DNA from 2 places in the Nonomuraea sp. NPDC005692 genome. Region 2 is predicted to be linked to the other one. Evidence: riboswitches for the same ligand, from Rfam matches in the RefSeq annotation. Region 2 holds a riboswitch; the other holds the start of a gene.
The links. A riboswitch is a leader RNA that binds a small molecule or an ion and turns the genes downstream of it on or off. The one in region 2 is predicted to bind cobalamin.

Region 1 (10,161 bases), on a different contig from region 2:
CAGCAGGTCGACGGCCGACACGAACGTCTCCAGCGGGATCTCGCAGATGCCGGGCGGCTGCCCAGGACCGCCGAACCACCGGATCGACAGCGCGGTCACCCCCTCCGCTGCCAGCAGGCGGGCCCTGTCCCGTTCGATCCGCCCGCTCGACCCCGCCAGCACGAGCACCCCCGTACGGACGGCCGGGCCCGGTGTGACCAGGACGCCTTCCCACGGGGAGGTCAGTTCGCGCTCGTCCATCACCGTCACCCCTCGGCACTCGGCGGAACGGCATTCTACTGAGACGGTGCGCCCATCGAAATGGTGCATCATGGCGGCAACACCCCATGAGAAGCGGAGAACACCATGTCCTTCCAGGCCTACCTGGACAACATCGAAGGCAAGACCGGGCTGACCCCCCGTGAGTTCATCGCCCTGGCCGAGGAGCGCGGCTTCGACGCCCCGTCCACCAAGGCCGGGACGATCATCGACTGGCTCAAGCAGGACTACGACCTCGGACGCGGCCACGCCATGGCCCTCGTCCACGTGATCAAGAAGGGTGCGCAGATCGACGCCAAGCACGTCGGCACCACCGGTTCCCACCGCGACGAGTCCGACGTCCTCTGGCTGGACGGCAAGGACAACCGCCCCGAGCCCGCCTGACCCGGGCCGGCGGGGGTTCGCCCCCGCCGGGCGGCTTTACATTGTAGATCTTTAAGGGTCAGAAGTCGGCGTCGAAGCTGACCGAGCCGGTCACCCCCACCTGGTACGCCGACACCCGCCGCTCGAAGAAGTTCGACAACTCCTGCACGTCCTGCAGCTCCATGAACGCGAACGGGTTCTTCGACCCGTACAGCGGCTCGATGCCGAGCTGGGCCAGCCGCCGGTCGGCCACGTGCTCCAGGTACGAGCGCATGTCCGTGGTCGACATGCCCGGCACGCCCTGCCCGAGCAGGTCCTCGGCGAACTGCGCCTCGCAGTCGACCGCCTCGGCCAGCATCTCCCTGACCTGGCGGGCCATCTCCTCGTCGAAGAGGTCCGGCTCCTCCTGCCGGACGACGTCCACCACGTCGAAGGCGAAGGCCATGTGCATGGACTCGTCGCGGAAGACCCAGTTGGTGCCCGAGGCCAGCCCGTTCAGCAGGCCGCGCGAGCGCAGGAAGTAGACGTAGGCGAACGCGCCGTAGAAGAACAGGCCCTCGATGCAGGCGGCGAAGCAGATGAGGTTGAGCAGGAACGCCCGCCGGTCGTCGCGGGTCTCCAGCCGCTGGAGGCTGCCGATGGAGTCGATCCAGCGGAAGCAGAACTCGGCCTTGCGCCGGATGGAGGGGATGTTCTCCACCGCCGCGAACGCCGCGAACCGCTCCTCCTCGTCCGGCACGTACGTGTCCAGCAGGTTCAGGTAGAACTGGACGTGCACCGCCTCCTCGAACAGCTGCCTGCTCAGGTACAGGCGCGCCTCGGGGGCGTTGACGTGCTGGTAGAGGTTGAGCACCAGGTTGTTGGCCACGATCGTGTCGCCGGTGGCGAAGAAGGCGACCAGGCGGCTGACCAGGTGGCGCTCGGCCGCCGACAGCCTGGACAGGTCCTTCAGGTCGGAGTGCAGGTCCACCTCCTCGACCGTCCAGGTGTTCTTGATCGCGTCACGGTAGCGGTCGAAGAACAGGGGGTAGCGCATGGGCCGCAGGGTCAGGCTCATGCCCGGGTCGAGCAACATCGGGTTCTCCTCGGGGGTCACTGGCAGGCTTCGCACGACTCGGGGTTCTCCAGGGAGCAGACCAGGGCTTCCTCGGACTTGTTCACCAGGGGCACGGTGGCCTGCTGGATGCGGGTGGCCGGTCGCGAGCGCAGGTAGTAGGTGGTCTTCAGGCCGGACTTCCAGGCGTACAGGTACATCGAGGAGAGCTTGTCGATCGTCGGCGCGCTCATGAACAGGTTGAGCGACTGACTCTGGTCGATGAACGGCGAGCGCGCGGCGGCCATGTCGATCAGGGCGCGCTGCGGCAGCTCCCAGGCGGTGCGGAACAGCCGGCGCACGTCCTCCGGCAGCTCGGCGATGCCCTGCACCGAGCCCTCGGCCTGCTTGATGGCCGCCCGGACGCGCTCGTCCCACAGGCCGCGCGACTTGAGCTCGGCCACCAGCGCGTTGTTGATCTGCAGGAACTCCCCGCTCAGGGTCTCGCGCTTGAACAGGTTGGACACCTGCGGCTCGATGCACTCGTAGCAGCCGACGATCGAGGCGATGGTGGCGGTCGGCGCGATCGCGATCAGCAGCGAGTTGCGCAGGCCGTGGGCGGCGATGCGCTCGCGGACCGCGTCCCAGCGCTCGGCCTGGGTGCCGCTCTCGCCCCACAGGTCGTGCTGGAGCCGGCCGCGCGCCGCCCACGTCTGGTCGTAGGCGGGGTGGGCGCCGAAGCGCTCGGCCAGGCCGGCGGAGGTCTCCAGCGCCGACAGGTAGATCTCCTCGGCGATCCGGGTGGACAGCTCCTTGGCCTCGGCCGAGTCGAACGGCAGGCGCAGGGCGAAGAAGACGTCCTGCAGCCCCATCACGCCGAGGCCGACCGGGCGCCAGCGCGGGTTGCTGGCCGCGGCCTGCTCGCTCGGGTAGTAGTTGATGTCGATCACCCGGTCGAGGAAGGTGACCGCGGTGCGGACGGTGGCGCGCAGCCGCTCCCAGTCGATGCCGCCGTCGGGCCCGGCGCCCGTCAGATGGGCGGCGAGGTTGACCGAGCCCAGGTTGCAGACCGCGGTCTCGGCGTCGCTGGACACCTCGACGATCTCGGTGCACAGGTTGGACAGGTGCACCACGTTGCCGGGCTCGGCCGCCTGGTTGCACAGCCGGTTGGCGGCGTCCTTGAAGGTCATCCAGCCGTTGCCGGTCTGGGCGAGGGTGCGCATCATCTTGGCGTACAGGTCGCGGGCCTTGACCTGCCGGACGTACCGGCCGTCGCGCTCGGCGGCGCGGTAGGCCTCCTCGAACGCCTCGCCCCACAGGTCGGGCAGCTCCGGGACCTCGTCGGGGTCGAACAGCGACCAGGTGCCGTCGGCCTCGACGCGGCGCATGAACTCGTCGGGGATCCAGTTGGCCAGGTTGAGGTTGTGGGTGCGGCGGGCGTCCTCGCCGGTGTTGTCGCGCAGCTCCAGGAACTCCTCGACGTCCGGATGCCAGGGCTCCAGGTAGACGCAGGCGGCGCCCTTGCGCCGGCCGCCCTGGTTGACGGCGGCCACCGACGCGTCGAGCGTGCGCAGCCACGGGACGATGCCGTTGGAGTGCCCGTTCGTGCCGCGGATCAGCGCGCCCCGGGAGCGCACCCGCGACCAGGAGATGCCGATCCCGCCGGCGAACTTCGACAGCTGCGCCACCTGGGCGTAACGGTCGTAGATGGAGCCGATCTCGTCACGGGGCGAGTCGACCAGGTAGCAGGAGGACATCTGGGTGTGCCGGGTGCCGGAGTTGAACAGCGTCGGCGAGCTGGGCAGATAGGCCAGCGACGACATGAGCCGGTAGAAGCCGACGGCCTCGGCGGGCGTCTCGGCCAGCCCGCAGGCCACGCGCAGCAGCCAGTACTGCGGCGTCTCCACCACCAGCCGGGTGGACGGGTGGCGCAGCAGGTAACGGTCATAGACCGTGCGCAGCCCGAAGTACTCGAACCGCAGGTCGGCGGTGACGTCGACGGCGTCGTCGAGCTTGCGGGCGTTGGCGTTGACGAACTCGGCGGTCTCGTCGCCGACGAGCCCCTCGGCGTGGCCCAGCCGGATCGCCTGGCTGAAGGAGGCCACGCCCTGCCCGCGGACCTCCTTGTCGATGTAGCCCGACAGCAGCCGCGCGGCCAAGCGCGAGTACTGCGGCTCCTCGCCGATCATCTCGGCGGCCGTCTGGATGGACAGCCGGTCCAGCTCGGCGGTGGTGGCCCCGTCGTAGAGGCCGCTGATCGTCTTGGTGGCCACCCGCATCGGGTCGATGTCCGTCAGATCGGTCGCCCAGTGCTCCACCGCACGTACGATCTTGTTGACGTCGACCGGCTCCGCGGTGCCGTTGCGCTTGCGCACCTGCATCTGGACGCGCCGCGGCGCGGACCTGTCGGCGTCCGCCCGCGCCGTCCCGGCCAGGTCCGTCATCGGGTCCCCTGTGACCGTCACTGCGCTCTCCCCTCGTGAACTCGGTCAGTCGCCGAGAACGCGCGCAGGAGGCGGACGGCGAGGCGCCACAGCCCTCTCGCCAGTGCCGTCCACCGTCCCGCGCGGCCTCGGAGCAGCCGCGCACGCATGATCGCGCGCGGCGCGCCGGCAGGTCTTCGGACTCATGGGCATGCTGTCGCTGCCTACTGGCCGTCGCTTCCCGGGCCTTCGGCCCAGTGCGTCTGACGGCGGTCGTTCCCACTCACCGCTGCGGGGCAGTCCCGGATTTCCACCGGGTTCCCTCTTGCCTCGGCCGCCCTGGCGGGGCGACCGAACCGGCTGCGGGAGACACCATATATAGGGCGGATCAAAAAGTCACACCCAACATGTCGTGTTACGAAGAACCCACACTCCGACCCCCTCGCCCGCCGCGAGGCCGGCCAGGCCGTCCTGTTCGCGGGCCCGCGGGCGGACGGATGTGATCGACGTCACAAGCCCGTGATGCCACGTTTTCGCTACCTTAGGTATCGAAACTTCAAGTAGCGAAAACCTGAGGGGACGACCATGAGCGAGACCTCCACCGGCCTGCGTCCGGTCACGCCGGACTGGGACAACGTCACCGCCGCCGAACTGGCCGCCTACGTCGAGGCGGAGAACCGGCTGCGCGCCTCCGTCGAGGCGCAGGCGATCACCGGCCGGCCGGACCCCGGCGCCACCATCGACTGGCGGACGGTGGCGCTGCCCGGCCGCGACGTCCCCGTCCGGGTCCACCGGCCGCGAGCCGTGGCCGGGCCGGGCGGCGGGGACGCGCTGCCGCTCGTGCTCCACGTGCACGGCGGCGGCTTCGTCGGCACGGCGCCGCAGAGCGACTGGGTCAACAGCCACCTCGCCGCCCACCTGCCGGCCGTCGTGATCTCGGTGGACCACCGCCTCCTCGACTGGCGCACGCCGCTGGCCGCCGCCGCCGACGACGGCTGGGACGTGCTCCGGCACGTGCTGGACAACGCCGCGCAGTGGGGAGTCGACCCGGCGCGGGCCGTCCTGTTCGGCGAGAGCTGCGGCGGCCTGATCTGCGCCCTGGCGGCGATCAGGGCACGCGACGCCGGCCTGCCCCTGAAGGCCCAGGTCCTGGTCAACCCCGCCGTGGAGGTGGCCGGGACGATGTTCGACCATCCCTCGATGACCCAGTACGCCGACACCCCGACGCTCAGCGTGCCGGTGTTGCGGTTGTTCCACCGGCTCGCCGTGCCCGAGGGAACGGACGCCCGCGCGCTCTCCCCGCTGCACGCCGACGACCTGGGCGGGCTGGCCCCGGCGCTCGTGGCGGTGCCGACCCACGACCCGATCGCCGACCACGGCCGCCGCTACGCCGAGGCGCTGCGGGCCGCCGGCACCCCCGCCCGCCTGGCCGAGTACCCGGGGGCCGGGCACGCCTTCCTCAGCATGCCGGTCCTGGCCCCCCAGGCCGAGGACGCGCGGGCGGACATCCGCCGCTTCCTCCACGACGCCCTCACCGCGTAACCCCGCGACCGGAGCGGGCCGGCGGGACGGGCCGGCCCCTCGCGTGCCGCCGGGTTCTGCTTCATGATTCGGGGTGTCACCCCGTGGCCCCTCGTGATGGGACGGTCAGTGAAGCGCATCCTCGCCTGGATCGGCGTCAACGTCGACATCCTCGTCGCCCTGTCGGTGGCGGTCGTCGTGAGCGTCCTGGACGTCGCGGGCATCGCCACCGCGGAGGCCGTCAGCAACGCCACCGTGGCCACGCTGGCGGTGCTCGCGTTCGTCATGCTGCGCAGCCGGACGCGGGCGCAGTCGGCGGAGAACGCCGTGGAGCGGGCCGTGCTCGCCGCCGATCGCAAGCTCGACCTGCTGCCGTCCCTGCTCCAGGAGCAGTCGGCGGTCCGGCTGGTGCGGGGCGAGGAGTTCAACCGAGTGCTGGCGGAGGCCCGCGGGGACACCGACCGGTGGATCTTCAAGGGCTCGACCGGCGCGTACGTGCGGGCGGTGACGCTGCCGGAATGCCTGGCCAAGGCCCGTCAGGGACGCCGGGCGCTGCTGGTCCGGCTGGAGATCCTGGACCCGGACGACCTCGCGCTGTGCGAGCGGTTCGTCCGCCTGCACCGGAGCCTGGCGCTGGACGACGACAGCCCGGAGCTGACCTGGACCGGCGACGGCACCCGCAGGGAGCTTTACGCGACCGTGCTGTCCGCCTGCTGGCATCACCAGCGTTACGAGCTCCTGGACATCGAGATCGGGTTCTCCTCGATCGCCTCGACGTTCCGCTACGAGCTGTCCTCCCGCCACATGTTCATCACACAGCGGGGGCCCGGCTTCCCCGCCACCGTCATCACCGGGAACGCGCTCGCCCTCGACTGCTGGGCCACCGAGCTGCACGCCAGCCTCCGCCAGGCGCGCCCGCTGAACCTCAGGGACGCCGAGGACGTGACGTTGTCGTTCTCGCCCACGGTCGAGGAGGTGCGGGCGCTGTTCGAACGCCTCGGCCTCGCCCTGCCCGGCGCCTACGGCGACGACGACGTCGAGGAGATCGTCGGGATGGCCTTCAGGAACGTCGACCCGTACGACAAGGCGGCGGCCTGGGGGTGAGCCGCCGCCGGTGCGGTCAGCGCCCGGCCTCCCGGTCGACGATGCCGTGCGCCAGCCGGGCCAGGGCGGCGGTGATCTGCTCGGGGGTGAGCCCGCGCCTGCGCTGCTCGGCGTAGACCTCGGGGCCCAGCGGGGCGAGCAGGATGTCGGCCAGCGCCTCGGCCTCGGGGACGCCCGCCTGCGCCAGCAGCACCCGCACGTGCGCCCGCCAGAACCCGTAGGCGCCGGTGGCGTACCGCAGCGCGCCCTGCTCGGCGCCCAGGACGAGTGAGATGTGCTCGTCCAGCAGGTCGACCATCGCGGCGTAGAAGGCGGCGAGCCGGTCGGCGGGGGGCGCGCCGGGGCCGAGCGGCGGGTCGCCGCGCAGCAGGCGTTCCTGCAGCACGCGCTCGTGCTCGTCCAGCAGGGCCTGCGCGATCGAGACGGTGTCGGGATAGCGGCGGTAGAGCGTGCCGCGCCCGACGCCCGCGGCCTTGGCGATGTCGTCCATCGTCACGCCGCGCGGGTCGCGCGTGGCGAACAGCTCGGCCGCCGCGGCGAGCACCTTGGCACGGTTGCGGGCGGCGTCGGCGCGCTCGCGCGGGCGGCCCGCCTCCGCCACGGGACGTCCGGTCAGCAACTCGGTACGGGACTCCATGGCGGCGACTCTAACCCACCACGACATAAGTGGACAACGTGCCCGCTTAGTTGCTACGGTCACCTCGACCACAAACCGGACGTGATGTCCACTTATTTCGAGGAGCCCCTCCATGGCCGTTCTGCTGCACCTGGACGCCAGCGCCCGACGCCGTTCGATCAGCCGCGAGCTCGGCGACACCTTCGCCGAGGCGTGGCGGTCCGCCCACCCCGAGGGCACCTACGTCCACCGCGACCTGGCCGCCGAGCCGGTGCCGCACATCGGGGAGGCGTGGACCGAGCTGTGCGACTACGTCATGGCCAACCAGATCACCGACATCTCCCGCTACCACGAGGCCGCCCGCACCCCGGAGCAGGCGGCCGCGTGGGCGATCGTCGAGCCGCTGCTGTCGCAGCTGGTGGCCGCGGACGTGGTGCTGATCGCCACCCCGATGTACAACTACTCGATCCCGTCGGCACTCAAGGCCTGGCTCGACCAGGTGACCTTCCCCAAGATGTCGCTCGCCGGGCGGCGTTTCGTGGTCACCACCGCGCGCGGCGGGGCCTACTCCCCCGGCGCCCCCAAGGCCAGGTTCGACTACCAGGAGCGCTACCTGCGTGACTTCTTCGCCGGCCACTTCGCCGTCGAGGACACCACCGTCGTCGCCGCCGAGCTGGCCAACTCCCGCGTCGACCCCGGCCTCTTCCACCTGCGCGCCCAGCACGACGAGCTGTACGCCGCCGCGCTGCGCAACGCCCACGACCTGGGGAAGGAGTTCTGACGATGAACTGGCTCATCCTCGGGCTGGCCGGGCTGGTGGAGATCGCCTGGGCGCAGAGCATCAAGCCCACCCAGGGTTTCACCAAGCCGCTGCCCACCCTGCTCTGCTTCGTCCTCATGGTGGCCGCGGTCTGGCTGCTGTCGTACTCGATGAAGACCCTCCCGGTCGGCACCGCGTACGCGGTCTTCACCGGCATCGGGGCGGTCGGCGCGATCGCCCTGGGCGTCGTCGTGCACAAGGACCCGATGTCGATCGGCCGGATGGCGGCGCTGGCGCTGATCGTGGGCGGCATCGTGCTGGCCCGCGTCACCAGCCCGGAGTGACCCCTCCCGGTCAGGACGGGCGGCCGGGCTCAGCTCGGGCCGAACCAGCGGGCGAGCGCGGCCCGGAGGCCGTCGGGATCGGCGCCCGCCCAGGCGACGTAGCCGTCCGGCCGGACGAGCAGTGCCGGGGCGGGGGCGTCGGCGGCGGTCGCGGGCACGTGCCGCACCCGGTCGAGCCAGGGCGCGGCGGCGGCGGCCAGGGCGTCGCCGCCGGTCAGGTCCAGGAGCAGGGGGCGGGCGTCGCGCATGAGCTCGGCCAGGCGCCATGGCCGCCCGTCGCCGGTGGTCAGCGCCAGGGACGGCGCGAACCAGCCGGTGGGCCCGGCGGGCCGCTCCTCCCCCATGTCGTGGCGGACGTCGCCGCCCGCCATCAGCTCGGCGATCACGCGCAGGTTCTCCGTACGGCCCAGGAGCTCGGCGAACAGCCGTCGTAGCGCGGTGACCTCGGCGCCGGGGGCCAGCAGGGCGGTCGCGGCCAGCGTCTGGGTGACCACGCGTCCGGCGCACGCGCGGCGCTCGGTCTCGTAGCTGTCCAGGAGCCCTTCCGGGGCCCGTCCGCGCAGCGTGGCGGCGAGTTTCCAGGCCAGGTTGGCGGCGTCATGAAGCGCCAGGTTCAGGGTGGGCCCGTGGCTCACCTGGGCGGCGTCGCCGGCGATGAAGACCCGTCCGGCGCGGTAGCGGTCGGCGAGCCGGGTGTTGCGCCCGCACAGCCGGCGCAACATGACCGGCGCCCCCTCGGGCGGCGGGCTCAGCGGCACGCGCACGCCGAGGACGCGTTCGACGCTCTTCTCCATCTCGGCCAGCGTCATCGGCGCGCCCGGCCCGGGGAAGCCGCCCGCCGGGTGGTCCTCCCACTCGGCCGTGTTGATCAGCGGCCGCCGCGGGTCGTGGGCCAGAAGCGTGAAGACGCCGCGATCGGTGCGGTGGAAGTGGGCGGGGATCTCGCCGAGCCCCTCGATCAGGACGCGCCCGCCGGGCAGGATCCGGAAGTGCTCGCTCGGGCCGATGAGGGCCGAGCGGTCCACGACGTGGTCGTCGCTGACGCCGGGGAAGCCGATGCCCGCCGCCTTCCTGACCGTGCTGTGGCCGCCGTCGCAGCCGACCAGGTAGCGGGCGGTCAGGGTGGTCTCGGCGCCGCCGGGGCCGCGGGTCACGACCTCGACCCGGTCGTCGTCCTGGCCGAAGGAGATCACCTCCTGGCCGCGCCGCACCTCCGCGCCGAGTTCGGCCGCGCGCGCGGCGAGCACCCGTTCGAGGTCGCGCTGGTCGCAGGGCAGGAGGTACATCGGGTTCGCCGCGCCGAGCGTGTGCAGCGGCAGCGGCAGCCCGCCGAAGAAGTGGCCCGGCGCGGGCGCCGGGACGCCCCGGCCGCCGCAGCGTTCGAACAGGCCGCGGTGGTCAAGGAGCCGGACGACCTGCCCGGCCAGGCCGTGGGCCTTGTCCGACAGGTCGGGCTCCGGACGTCGTTCCAGCACCAGCGGCCGGACGCCGGCGAGGCGCAGCTCGCAGGCGAGGAAGAGGCCGGCGGGCCCGGCGCCGACGACGATGACGTCGAACATCATGGACGGTCCTTTGGGTACATGGCTGTATCTAATTCCGGTCACCGTAGGGCGCCGCGATAAGATACGCAAGTGAATCTCAAGCACCGTGCCCCCGGCGGCGCGTCCCGCCGTCGCGGCCCCGCGCTGGAGGACGCCATCCTCGACGCCGCCTGGCACGTGCTGGTCGAGCACGGCTAC
Region 2 (10,161 bases):
TGCGCCCGGATCGCGGGCAGCTTGGCGGGGTCCATGGCGGCGATCGTGGCGTGCTCGTCCAGCAGCTGCTCCAGCCGGGCGATGTCGCCGTAGGTGTCGGCGCGGGCCATCGGCGGCACCAGGTGGTCCACCAGCACGGCGTGCGCGCGCCGCTTGGCCTGCGTGCCCTCCCCCGGGTCGTTGACGAGGAAGGGGTAGATCAGCGGCAGGTCGCCGATGGCGGCGTCGGTGCCGCACGCGGCGGACATCCCCGCCGACTTGCCGGGCAGCCACTCCAGATTGCCGTGCTTGCCGACGTGCACCATCGCGTGCGCGCCGAACTCGGCCGACAGCCAGCGGTAGGCGGCCAGGTAGTGGTGGCTGGGCGGCAGGTCGGGGTCGTGGTAGATGGCGATCGGGTTCTCCCCGAAGCCGCGCGGCGGCTGCACCATCACCACGAGGTTCCCGGCCCGCAGCGCGGCCAGCACGATGTCACCCTCGTGCACGAACAACTCTCCGGGCGGCGGCCCCCAGTGGCGCTCCATCCCCTCGCGCAGGGCCGCGGGCAGCGTCCGGTACCACCGCTCGTAGGAGGCGGCGGAGATGCGGACCGGGTTGCCCGCGAGGTGCTCCTCGGTCAGCCAGTCCTGGTCCTGGCCGCCGGCGGCGATCAGCGCGTGGATGAGCGCGTCGCCGTCCTGGTCGGCCACGCCGGGGAAGCCGTCGCCCAGGTCGTAACCCGCCTCGGCGAGGCGGGCCAGCAGCCGGACGGTGCTCGCGGGGGTGTCCAGCCCGACCGCGTTGCCGACGCGGGAGTGCTTGGTCGGGTACGCCGACAACATCACCACCAGCCGCCGTTCGGCGGGAGGGGTGTGCCGCAGCAGGCCGTGGCGCACCGCGATGCCCGCCACCCGGGCGGCCCGCTCGGGATCGGCGACGTAGACGGTCAGCCCGTCGGGGTCGATCTCCTTGAACGAGAACGGCACCGTGATGATCCGCCCGTCGAACTCCGGGATCGCGACCTGGGAGGCGGCGTCCAGCGGCGACAGCCCGTCGTCGTTCTCCTCCCATGCCTGCCGGGTGGTGGTCAGGCAGAGTCCCTGCAGGATCGGCACGTCGAGCTCGGCCAGCGCGCCGACGTCCCATGCCTCGTCGTCGCCGCCCGCTCCGGCGGTGGCCGGACGGGAGCCACCTGCCGCCAGCACCGTGACGACCAGCGCGTCCGCCGCGCGCAGCGTGTCCAGCAGCTCCGGCTCGGCCGCGCGCAGGGACGAGCAGAAGACCGGCAGCGCCTGCCCGCCCGCGTCCTCGACGGCGTCGCACAACGCCTCGACGAAGGCGGTGTTGCCGGCCATGTGGTGGGCCCGGTAGTAGAGCACCCCCACCACGGGACCGCCGGTGGTCCTGGCAGGGCGGTCCAGCCTTCCCCAGGTGGGGGCCGGGGCGGGCGGCTCGAACCCGTGCCCGGTCAGCAGGACGGTGTCGGACAGGAACGCGTGCAGCTGGGCCAGGTTGGCCGGGCCGCCATGGGCCAGGTAGGCGTGCGCCTCGGCGCACACCCCGCCGCTGACCGTGGACAGCTCCATCAGCTCGGCGTCGGGAGCCTGCTCCCCGCCCAGCACCACCACCGGGCGCGGCCCGGCCAGCAGCGCGTCGAGCCCTTCGGCCCAGGCCCGCCGCCCGCCCAGCAGGCGCACCACGACGAGGTCGGTCCCCTCCGTCAGGCCGGGGACGTCCTCGGCGGTCAGCCGGGCGGGATTGCCCAGACGGTAGCCCGCGCCGCAGGCGCGAGCGCTCAGCAGATCGGTGTCGGAGGTGGAGAGCAGCAGAACGGTACGGCTGTCGCCAGGCACGGCGCATTCCTCCCTCGGGGTCCTCGCCCCGGTCGCGGGTGACACGACGGCAGGAGTCTCCTGGCTCCCGGATCGACGCTCACCCCGGCCTTCCCACCCGTCTCCGGGCAGTGGCCTCGTGGTGGGGTTCGCTCCCCGGTCACAGTGGCGGGACCGCGCCGGTTTCGCACCGGCTTCCTCCCATTGCCATCGCCTACGCCGAAGCTTACGACAGGAGCGACCCGTCCCAGAAGTGGCGTTACGATCCCTTCGTGCCCGTAGGTGAATCTTCTGGACGTACGCGTCCCGATGCCTGTCCGGGGGCGCTCCAGGTGCACGAGGCCGCCGACGGCCCGCTCGCCCGCGTGCGCCTGCCCGGCGGCGCGGTGTCGGCCGCGCGGCTCCGCGTGCTCGCCGGGTGCGCGGACGAGCTGGGAACGGGTGTGATCGAGCTGACGTCGCGGGCGAACGTCCAGGTGCGGGGGCTGCGCTCGCCCGAGGTCTTCGCCGGGCGGATCGCGGCGGCCGGGCTGCTGCCGTCGCCCGCGCACGAGCGGGTGCGCAACATCCTGGCCTCGCCGCTGAGCGGGCGCGGGCCGGACGGGCTGCTGGACGTGCTGGCGATGGCGGACGCCCTGGACCGGGCGCTGTGCGCGCGGCCCCGGCTGGCCGCCCTGCCGGGGCGCTTCCTGTTCGCCCTGGACGACGGCACGCGGGACGTCGCCGGGCTCGGCGCGGACGTCACCTACGTGGCGACCGGACGGCTGCTGCTCGCCGGCGCCGACACCGGGCTGACCGTCGCCCCGGACGCGGCCGTCCCGCTCATGATCGACGCCGCCGAGGCGTTCCTGGACGAGCTGTCCCCCGACGGCCCGCGCGCCTGGCGCATCCGCGAGCTGCCGGACGGCCCCGTCAGGATCGCCGCCCGCCTGCGCGACGGCCAACCAGGCCGGACGGACGCACCGCCCGCCCCGGCCGCCGCGCGCCGCCCGTCCGCGGGCAGGATCGCGCAGCGGGACGGCCGCGTGGCGATCGAGGCCCTCGTGCCGCTCGGCCGTCTGACGTCCGCCCAGGCCGGAGCCCTCGCGGACATCGGGCGGCCGGTGCGCCTGACACCCTGGCGGACCGTCGTCCTGCCGGACCTCTCCCCCGGCGAGGCGGACCGGGTCGAGCGGGCGCTGGCCGCCATCGGGCTCGACACCGACCCGGACTCCCCCTGGGCCGGGGTCACCGCCTGCACCGGCCGTCCCGGCTGCGCGAAGGCGCTCGCCGACGTGCGGGCGGATGCCCGGCTATGGGTGCGCGGCCTCGGCCGCGCACCCGCCACGCCCGTCCATTGGGCCGGTTGCGAGCGGCGCTGCGGCCTGCCTCGCGGCCCGGTCCGCCAGATGATCGCGACGATCAAGGGATACGAGGAACGCCAGGAGTGAGCGACTACATCCGCGACGGTGCCGAGATCTACCGGCGCTCGTTCGCGACCATCCGCGCCGAGAGCGACCTCACGGGCCTGCCGCCCGAGGTCGCCCAGGTGGCGGTGCGCATGATCCACGCGTGCGGCATGACCGACCTCGTGACCGACCTGGCCTGGTCCCCGCAGGTGGTCGCGCGGGCCAGGGAGGCGCTGCGCGGCGGTGCGCCGGTGTTGTGCGACGCCATGATGGTCGCCTCCGGCGTGACCCGGCGCAGGCTGCCGGCGGGCAACGAGGTGCTGTGCACGCTGGGCGATCCGCGCGTGCCCGAGCTGGCCGAACGCCTCGGCACCACCCGCAGCGCCGCGGCCCTGGAGCTGTGGCGCGACCGCCTGGAGGGCGCGGTGGTGGCGATCGGCAACGCGCCGACCGCCCTGTTCCGGCTGCTGGAGCTGGTGGCCGAGGGCGCGGGACGCCCCGCGGCCGTGCTCGGCATCCCGGTCGGCTTCATCGGCGCGGCCGAGTCCAAGCAGGCGCTGGCCGACAGCGACCTGGAGTACCTGGTGGTGCACGGCCGCCGCGGCGGCAGTGCGATGACGGCGGCCGCGATCAACGCCATCGCGAACGAGACGGAGTGAGGACGATGACAGGACGCCTGTACGGGGTCGGCCTCGGTCCCGGCGACCCCGAGCTGGTCACGGTCAGGACGGCCCGGCTGATCGGCGAGGCGGACGTGATCGCGTACCACGCCGCCCGGCACGGCCGCAGCATCGCCCGTTCGATCGCGCTGCCGTACATGCGCGAAGGTCAGGTCGAGGAGCTGCTGCTCTACCCGCTGACCACGGAGACCACCGACCACCCCGGCGGCTACCAGGGGGCGCTCGACGACTTCTACGCCGACTGCGCCGAACGCCTGGCCGCCCACCTGGACGCGGGCCGCACCGTGGTCGTGCTGGCCGAGGGCGACCCGCTGTTCTACGGCTCCTACATGCACATGCACAAGCGGCTCGCCCACCGCTACCCGACCGAGGTGGTGCCCGGCGTGACCTCGGTCAGCGCCGCCGCCGCCGTGCTGGGACGGCCGCTGGTCGAGCGGGACGAGGTGCTGACCGTGCTGCCCGGCACGCTGCCCGCGCAGGTGCTGGCCGAGCGGCTGCGCGACACCGACTCGGCCGCCGTGCTCAAGCTGGGCCGCACGTTCGGGAAGGTCCGCGACGCGCTGGCCGAGGCGGGCCGCCTCGACGACGCCTGGTACGTCGAGCGGGCCACCATGGGCGCCGAGCGGGTCGCCCCGCTCAAGGACGTGGACCCGGACGGCGTCCCGTACTTCTCGCTGGCCCTGCTCGCCAGTCCGGCCGAGCGCACCTTCGTCCCCGAGCGCCCGATGGACGAGGGGAGAGGCGAGGTGGCCGTGGTCGGCCTGGGCCCGGCGGGGCGGCCGTGGCTGACGCCGGAGGCGCAGGAGGCGCTGGCGGCTGCCACCGACCTCGTCGGCTACGGCCCGTACGTGGACCGGGTGGCCCCCAACCCGCGCCAGCGCCGCCACCGCACCGACAACCGGGTGGAGGCCGAACGCGCCAGGCACGCCCTTGAGCTGGCCCGGGACGGGGCCCGCGTGGCGGTCGTGTCGTCCGGCGACCCGGGCGTGTTCGCCATGGCCAGCGCCGTGCTCGAAGCCGCCGCCGACTTCCCGGACGTGCCGGTGCGGGTCGTGCCGGGACTGACCGCCGCCCAGGCGGTGGCGGCCAGGGCGGGCGCGCCGCTCGGCCACGACTACTGCGTGCTGTCGCTGTCCGACCTGCTCAAGCCGTGGGAGGTGGTGGCCGAGCGGCTGTCCGCCGCCGCGCGGGCCGACCTGGTGCTGGCGATCTACAACCCGGCCTCGCGCAGCCGTACGTGGCAGGTCGCCGCCGCCCGGGACCTGCTGCTGGAGCACCGCGCGCCGGACACCCCCGTGGTGATCGGCCGCGACGTCGGCGGCCCGCAGGAGAGCGTCACGGTCACCACGCTCGGCGAGCTGGACCCCGGCCAGGTGGACATGCGCTGCCTGCTGATCATCGGCTCGTCCACGACCCGGGCCACCGAAGGCGGCGTCGTCTACACCCCGCGCCGCTACCCCTGAACCCAGGCCACCGCCGCCGCCACGCTGTCCGTCGCCCGGACGCCCGCCGGCAGCGGCGGCCGGTCCACCATGATCACTGGCAGGCCGAGCTCACGCGCCGCGTCGAGCTTGGCCGCGGTCATGCTCCCGCCGCTGTCCTTGGTCACCAGCACGTCCAGACGGTGCTCCAGGATCAGGGCGCGCTCGCCCTCGACGGTGTACGGTCCACGGTCGAGCAGGACGTGCACGTTCGCCGGCACGGGTCCCTCCGGCGGGTCCACCGACCTGGCCAGCAGCCACACGCCGGGCAGCGGCGCGAACACCGGCAGGCTCCGGCGCCCGGTCGTGAGGAAGATCCGGCTCTCCCGGCCGGCCGCTCCCCACCGGGCCGTGGTCAGCAGCCCGGCCGCCGCCGGGAGGGAGCCGACCCGCAGCCACGCGTCGCCCGGCCCCTCCCGCCACCCCGGACGCCGCAGCACCAGCAGCGGCACCCCGGTCGCCGACGAGGCCGCGACCCCCGAGGCGGTCATCCGCTCCGCGAACGGATGCGTGGCGTCGACCAGCACGTCGATGCGTTCCTTCAGCAGCCAGGCGGCCAGGCCCGCCGGCCCGCCGAACCCGCCTTCCCGCACCTCGCCCACGGGAAGCCGCGGGTTGTTCACCCGTCCCGCCAGCGAGGACACCACGTGCAGCCCGGGATCGGCGGCCAGCTCGGCGGCCAGGGCGCGTGCCTCGGCCGTGCCGCCCAGGATCAGGACCCGTCGCACGCCCTGTCCCTGGCATCGCTGTAGAGATGGCTGTCGGGGAACTGCGTCGCCGACAGCACCCGGCCCACGACGATCACGGCCGTCCGCCGGATCCCGGCCTGGCGGACCTGCCCGGCGATGTCGGCCAGCGTCCCGCGCAGGATCACCTCGTCGGCCCGGCTCGCCCGCGCCACCACGGCCACCGGGCAGTCCGGGCCGTAGGAGGGCAGCAGCTCGGCGACCACCGCGTCGATCCGCTGCACGGCCAGGTGCAGCACCATCGTGGCCCGGCTCGCGCCGAGCGTCCCGAGGTCCTCGCCGTCCGGCATGGGGGTGGCGCGGGCGGAGGTGCGCGTCAGGATGACCGTCTGGCCGACGCCGGGCACGGTCAGCTCCCGGCCCAGCGCGGCCGCCGCCGCCGCGAACGCCGGAACCCCCGGCACCACCTCGTACGGCACGCCGAGGGCGTCCAGCCTGCGCATCTGCTCGGCCACGGCGCTGAACACCGACGGGTCGCCCGAGTGCAGCCGCGTCACGTCGAGACCGTCGCGGTGCGCGGCGACCAGCTCGGCGACGATCTCGTCGAGCGTCAGGTCCGCCGTGTTCACCAGCCTGACCCCCAGCGGGCAGGCGTCGAGCAGCTCGCGCGGCACCAGCGACCCGGCGTACAGGCAGACCGGCGAGGTCTGCAGCCGCCGCAGGCCGCGCAGCGTGATCAGGTCGGCGGCGCCGGGACCGGCTCCGACGAAGTACACGGTCACGGCCGGTCCTCTCCCGTCATCGACCACCCGGTCACGGCTGGTCCTTCCTCGTGATCGACCACACGGTCACCGGCATCGCCGCCCGCCAGCCGGTGAACCCGCCGACCGGCGACGCCCGCTGAACGCCCAGGCGCACCAGGTCGCCGCCGAGCCTGCCGTACCAGTGGGCGAGGACGGCCTCGGACTCCAGGGTCACGGCGTTCACCACCAGCCGGCCGCCGGGGCGCAGCGCCGACCAGCAGCGTTCCAGCAGGCCGGGGGCGGTCGCGCCGCCGCCGACGAACACCGCGTCCGGCTCGGGCAGCCCGTCCAGCGCCCCGGGGGCCCTGCCCTCGACCACGCGCATCGACGGCACGCCGAGCCGCTCGGCGTTGCGCCGGACGGCGGCGGCCCGGTCGGTCCTGCTCTCGATCGCCACGGCCGCGCACGACGGGTGGCTGCGCATCCACTCGACGGCGATGCTGCCCGCCCCCGCGCCGACGTCCCACAGCAGCTCGCCGGGCATCGGAGCCAGGCGGGACAGGCTGACGGCACGGACCTCCCGCTTGGTGAGCTGCCCGTCGTGCTCGTACCCGCTGTCGGGCAGCCCCGGCACCCTGGCCAGGGGCTCGGCGTCCTGGGCGAGGACGCACTCGACGGCGATCACGTGGAGCGGGGACGCCTGGCCGTCCGTCCAGCTCTCCGCCGTACCCCGCCGCTCGGACTCCCGCGGGCCGCCCAGGTCCGACAGCACCGTCATCGGGCTCGGGCCGTACCCGTGCCGGACGAGCAAACCGGCGACCACCGACGGCGAGTCAGGCCCCGCGCCGAGCACGACGACCCGGCGGCCCGGCTGGAGCGCGGCGGCCGACGCCGCGGGCGGGCGGCCCACCAGGCTGACGACGTCGACCTGCTCGACCGGCCAGCCCAGCCGGGCGCAGGCCAGCGACAACGACGACACGTGCGGCAGCACCAGGACGCGCTCGGCGCCCAGCAGCCGGACCAGCGTCGAACCGATGCCGTAGAACATCGGGTCGCCGCTGGCCAGCACGCACACCTCGCGGCCCGCGTACCGGTCCATGAGCGCGGGCAGAGCGGGCAGCAGCGGCGACGGCCACGGCACGCGCGCGGCGGCCGTCGCGGGCACGAGGTCGAGCTGCCGCACGCTGCCCATGAGCACGTCGGCGGCCTCCACCGCCCGGCGCGAGCCCGGGGCCAGCCCGTCCCAGCCGTCGGCACCGATCCCGACGACCGTGATCACGCGTTACCCCGTGTCAGCCGGGTCTCCTCGGCGACCCGCTCCTGCCGGAAAGCGGCGAAGGCGTCGCCCCGCTCGGCCAGCTTCACGATCCTCCTCTATGGCAAAGTGCGAGGGATATCGTATATCTGCCTATCTGGCAGACTTTGGCGGGTGAAACGGCTTCTCGTCATCGGGATCGGCGCCGGCGATCCCGACCATCTCACCCTGCAGGCGGTCAAGGCCATCGCCGCCACGGACGTCTTCTTCATCGTCGACAAGGGCGAGACCAAGCACGAGCTGGTCCAACTCCGCCTCGACCTGATCGCCCAGCACGGCCGCGAGCCGTACCGGATCGCCGAGGCCCGCGACCCGGAACGCGACCGCACCGCTCCCGCCTACACCGCCGCCGTCGAGGACTGGCGCTCGCGCCGCTCGCTCGCCTGCGAAGAGCTCATCCGCGACGAACTGGGCGCCGGCGAGACCGGCGCGTTCCTGGTGTGGGGCGACCCGGCCGTCTACGACAGCACGCTCGCCATCCTCGACGAGATCCAGCGACGCGGGAGCGTCACCTTCGACGTCGAGGTCGTCCCCGGCATCAGCAGCGTGGCCGCCCTCACCGCCCGCCACCGCATCGGCCTGACCCAGGTCGGCCGGCCCACGCACCTCACCACCGGCCGCCGCCTGGTGGAGCGGGGCCCCACCGCCGACGACGTGGTGGTCATGCTCGACGCCCACTCCTCCTTCACCGGTCTCGACGACTTCCACATCTACTGGGGCGCCTACCTCGGGACGCCGGACGAGATCCTGGTGTCGGGACCGGTGTCCGAGGTCGGTGAGCGCATCCGGCGGCTGCGCGCGGAGGCCCGTGACCGCAAGGGCTGGATCATGGACACGTACCTGCTGCGCCGCCTGTCACCGGAGGACCGCTGACCTGACACCCAGGTCGCACCAGGTCAGCGGTCCCTCGCGTCATGCCAGCAGACCCTGCCCGATCCAGCCGCCGGGCAGGCAGCCCGGCGGGATGGCGAACACGGCCGATCCGATCGGCGTGGTCCACTCGTTGAGCAGGTCGGCCTCGGCCAGCCGACGCTGCATGGGCAGGAACTGGGCGCCGACATCGGCCTGGTAGGAGGCGAAGAGCAGGCCGCTGTCGGAGTGCCCGGCCGCGGTGAGCCCTTCGTCATAGTTGTAGGGGCGGCGGAAGATGCCCTTGGCCGGGTCGGCGCTGTGCGCCCGCCTGATGTGGGCGTACTCGGAGATGACCGGGAACCCCACGGGCGTGAGCTTGGCGAAGTCGGGCGGATCGTGCTCGGCGGTTCCGGTCAGCGGGGCGCCGGTGTCCAGGCGGCGTCCGACCGTGAACTCCTTGGCGACCCGGTCGGCGGCGTCCCAGGTCTCCAGTTCGGTCCGGATCCGCCGCAGCACCAGCGTGGTGCCTCCGTGCAGCCAGGCGGGCGCGTCCGCGCCGGCCCACACCACCCGGTCGAAGACAGGGCTCCCGGGGACGGCGTTGGCGGTCCCGTCGAGCTGCCCCATGATGTTGTGCTGGGTCAGCCCGGACGCCTGCACTCCGGCGGCCCGCCGGAACCCGCGCTGAACCCATCGGACGCGGGTGAAGGCGCGGGCGTCCTTGATGATCATGCGGAGGGCGTGCGCCACCGTCAGCGGGTCGTCGGCGCAGATCTGTACCAGCACGTCGCCGCCGTTCCAGCGGGGCTGCAGCTTGTCGATGGAGAAGCGGGGCAGCGCCTTCAGCGAGGACGGGCGCGCGTCCGCCAGGCCCACCGCGTCGAACAGACCGGGCCCGAACCCGAAGGTGACGGTCAACCGGGCGGGCAGCACCGCCAGCTCCGGTTCGGTGTCGGCCAGGGCGGGACCGCCCGCGCTCAGGCGGCGGGCGTCGTCGGTCAGCAGCCGCATCATCCGGGCCACCGCCTCACGGCCGACGCCGTCGCGCAGGTCCAGGCCGACGAAGACGGCGTGGGCCTGCGGGATGGTGGCGATCCCGGCCTGGTGCGGGCCGTGGAAGGGCTCCACCGCCGAGCCGGGCGGAGCGGGCTGCGCCGCGGCCGGGCCCGTCGAAGCGGCCTGCGTCGCGAGCGCGCCGGCCGCGG

Region 1: linked by a shared signal. The riboswitch ahead of ABZ459_RS50415 (ribonucleoside-diphosphate reductase subunit alpha) and the one ahead of cobN (cobaltochelatase subunit CobN) in region 2 are both predicted to bind cobalamin.

Annotation. Positions count from the first base shown of each region.
Region 1 covers NZ_JBEXYU010000054.1:26,759-36,919, forward strand. Annotated here, with positions in the region: gene ABZ459_RS50400 (acyl-CoA thioester hydrolase/BAAT C-terminal domain-containing protein) at 1-240, opposite strand, end outside; gene ABZ459_RS50405 (DUF4287 domain-containing protein) at 346-642, shown strand; gene ABZ459_RS50410 (ribonucleotide-diphosphate reductase subunit beta) at 701-1,732, opposite strand; gene ABZ459_RS50415 (ribonucleoside-diphosphate reductase subunit alpha) at 1,714-4,119, opposite strand; cobalamin riboswitch at 4,248-4,453, opposite strand; gene ABZ459_RS50420 (alpha/beta hydrolase) at 4,663-5,619, shown strand; gene ABZ459_RS50425 (hypothetical protein) at 5,728-6,702, shown strand; gene ABZ459_RS50430 (helix-turn-helix domain-containing protein) at 6,719-7,339, opposite strand; gene ABZ459_RS50435 (NAD(P)H-dependent oxidoreductase) at 7,452-8,099, shown strand; gene ABZ459_RS50440 (multidrug efflux SMR transporter) at 8,102-8,422, shown strand; gene ABZ459_RS50445 (FAD-dependent monooxygenase) at 8,452-9,984, opposite strand; gene ABZ459_RS50450 (TetR/AcrR family transcriptional regulator) at 10,054-10,161, shown strand, end outside.
Region 2 covers NZ_JBEXYU010000028.1:30,661-40,821, forward strand. Annotated here, with positions in the region: gene cobN (cobaltochelatase subunit CobN) at 1-1,832, opposite strand, end outside; cobalamin riboswitch at 1,867-2,044, opposite strand; gene cobG (precorrin-3B synthase) at 2,084-3,241, shown strand; gene ABZ459_RS39280 (precorrin-8X methylmutase) at 3,238-3,858, shown strand; gene ABZ459_RS39285 (precorrin-2 C(20)-methyltransferase) at 3,864-5,342, shown strand; gene ABZ459_RS39290 (cobalt-precorrin-6A reductase) at 5,333-6,088, opposite strand; gene cobM (precorrin-4 C(11)-methyltransferase) at 6,073-6,828, opposite strand; gene cbiE (precorrin-6y C5,15-methyltransferase (decarboxylating) subunit CbiE) at 6,860-8,068, opposite strand; gene cobF (precorrin-6A synthase (deacetylating)) at 8,219-8,977, shown strand; gene ABZ459_RS39310 (Dyp-type peroxidase) at 9,017-10,161, opposite strand, start outside.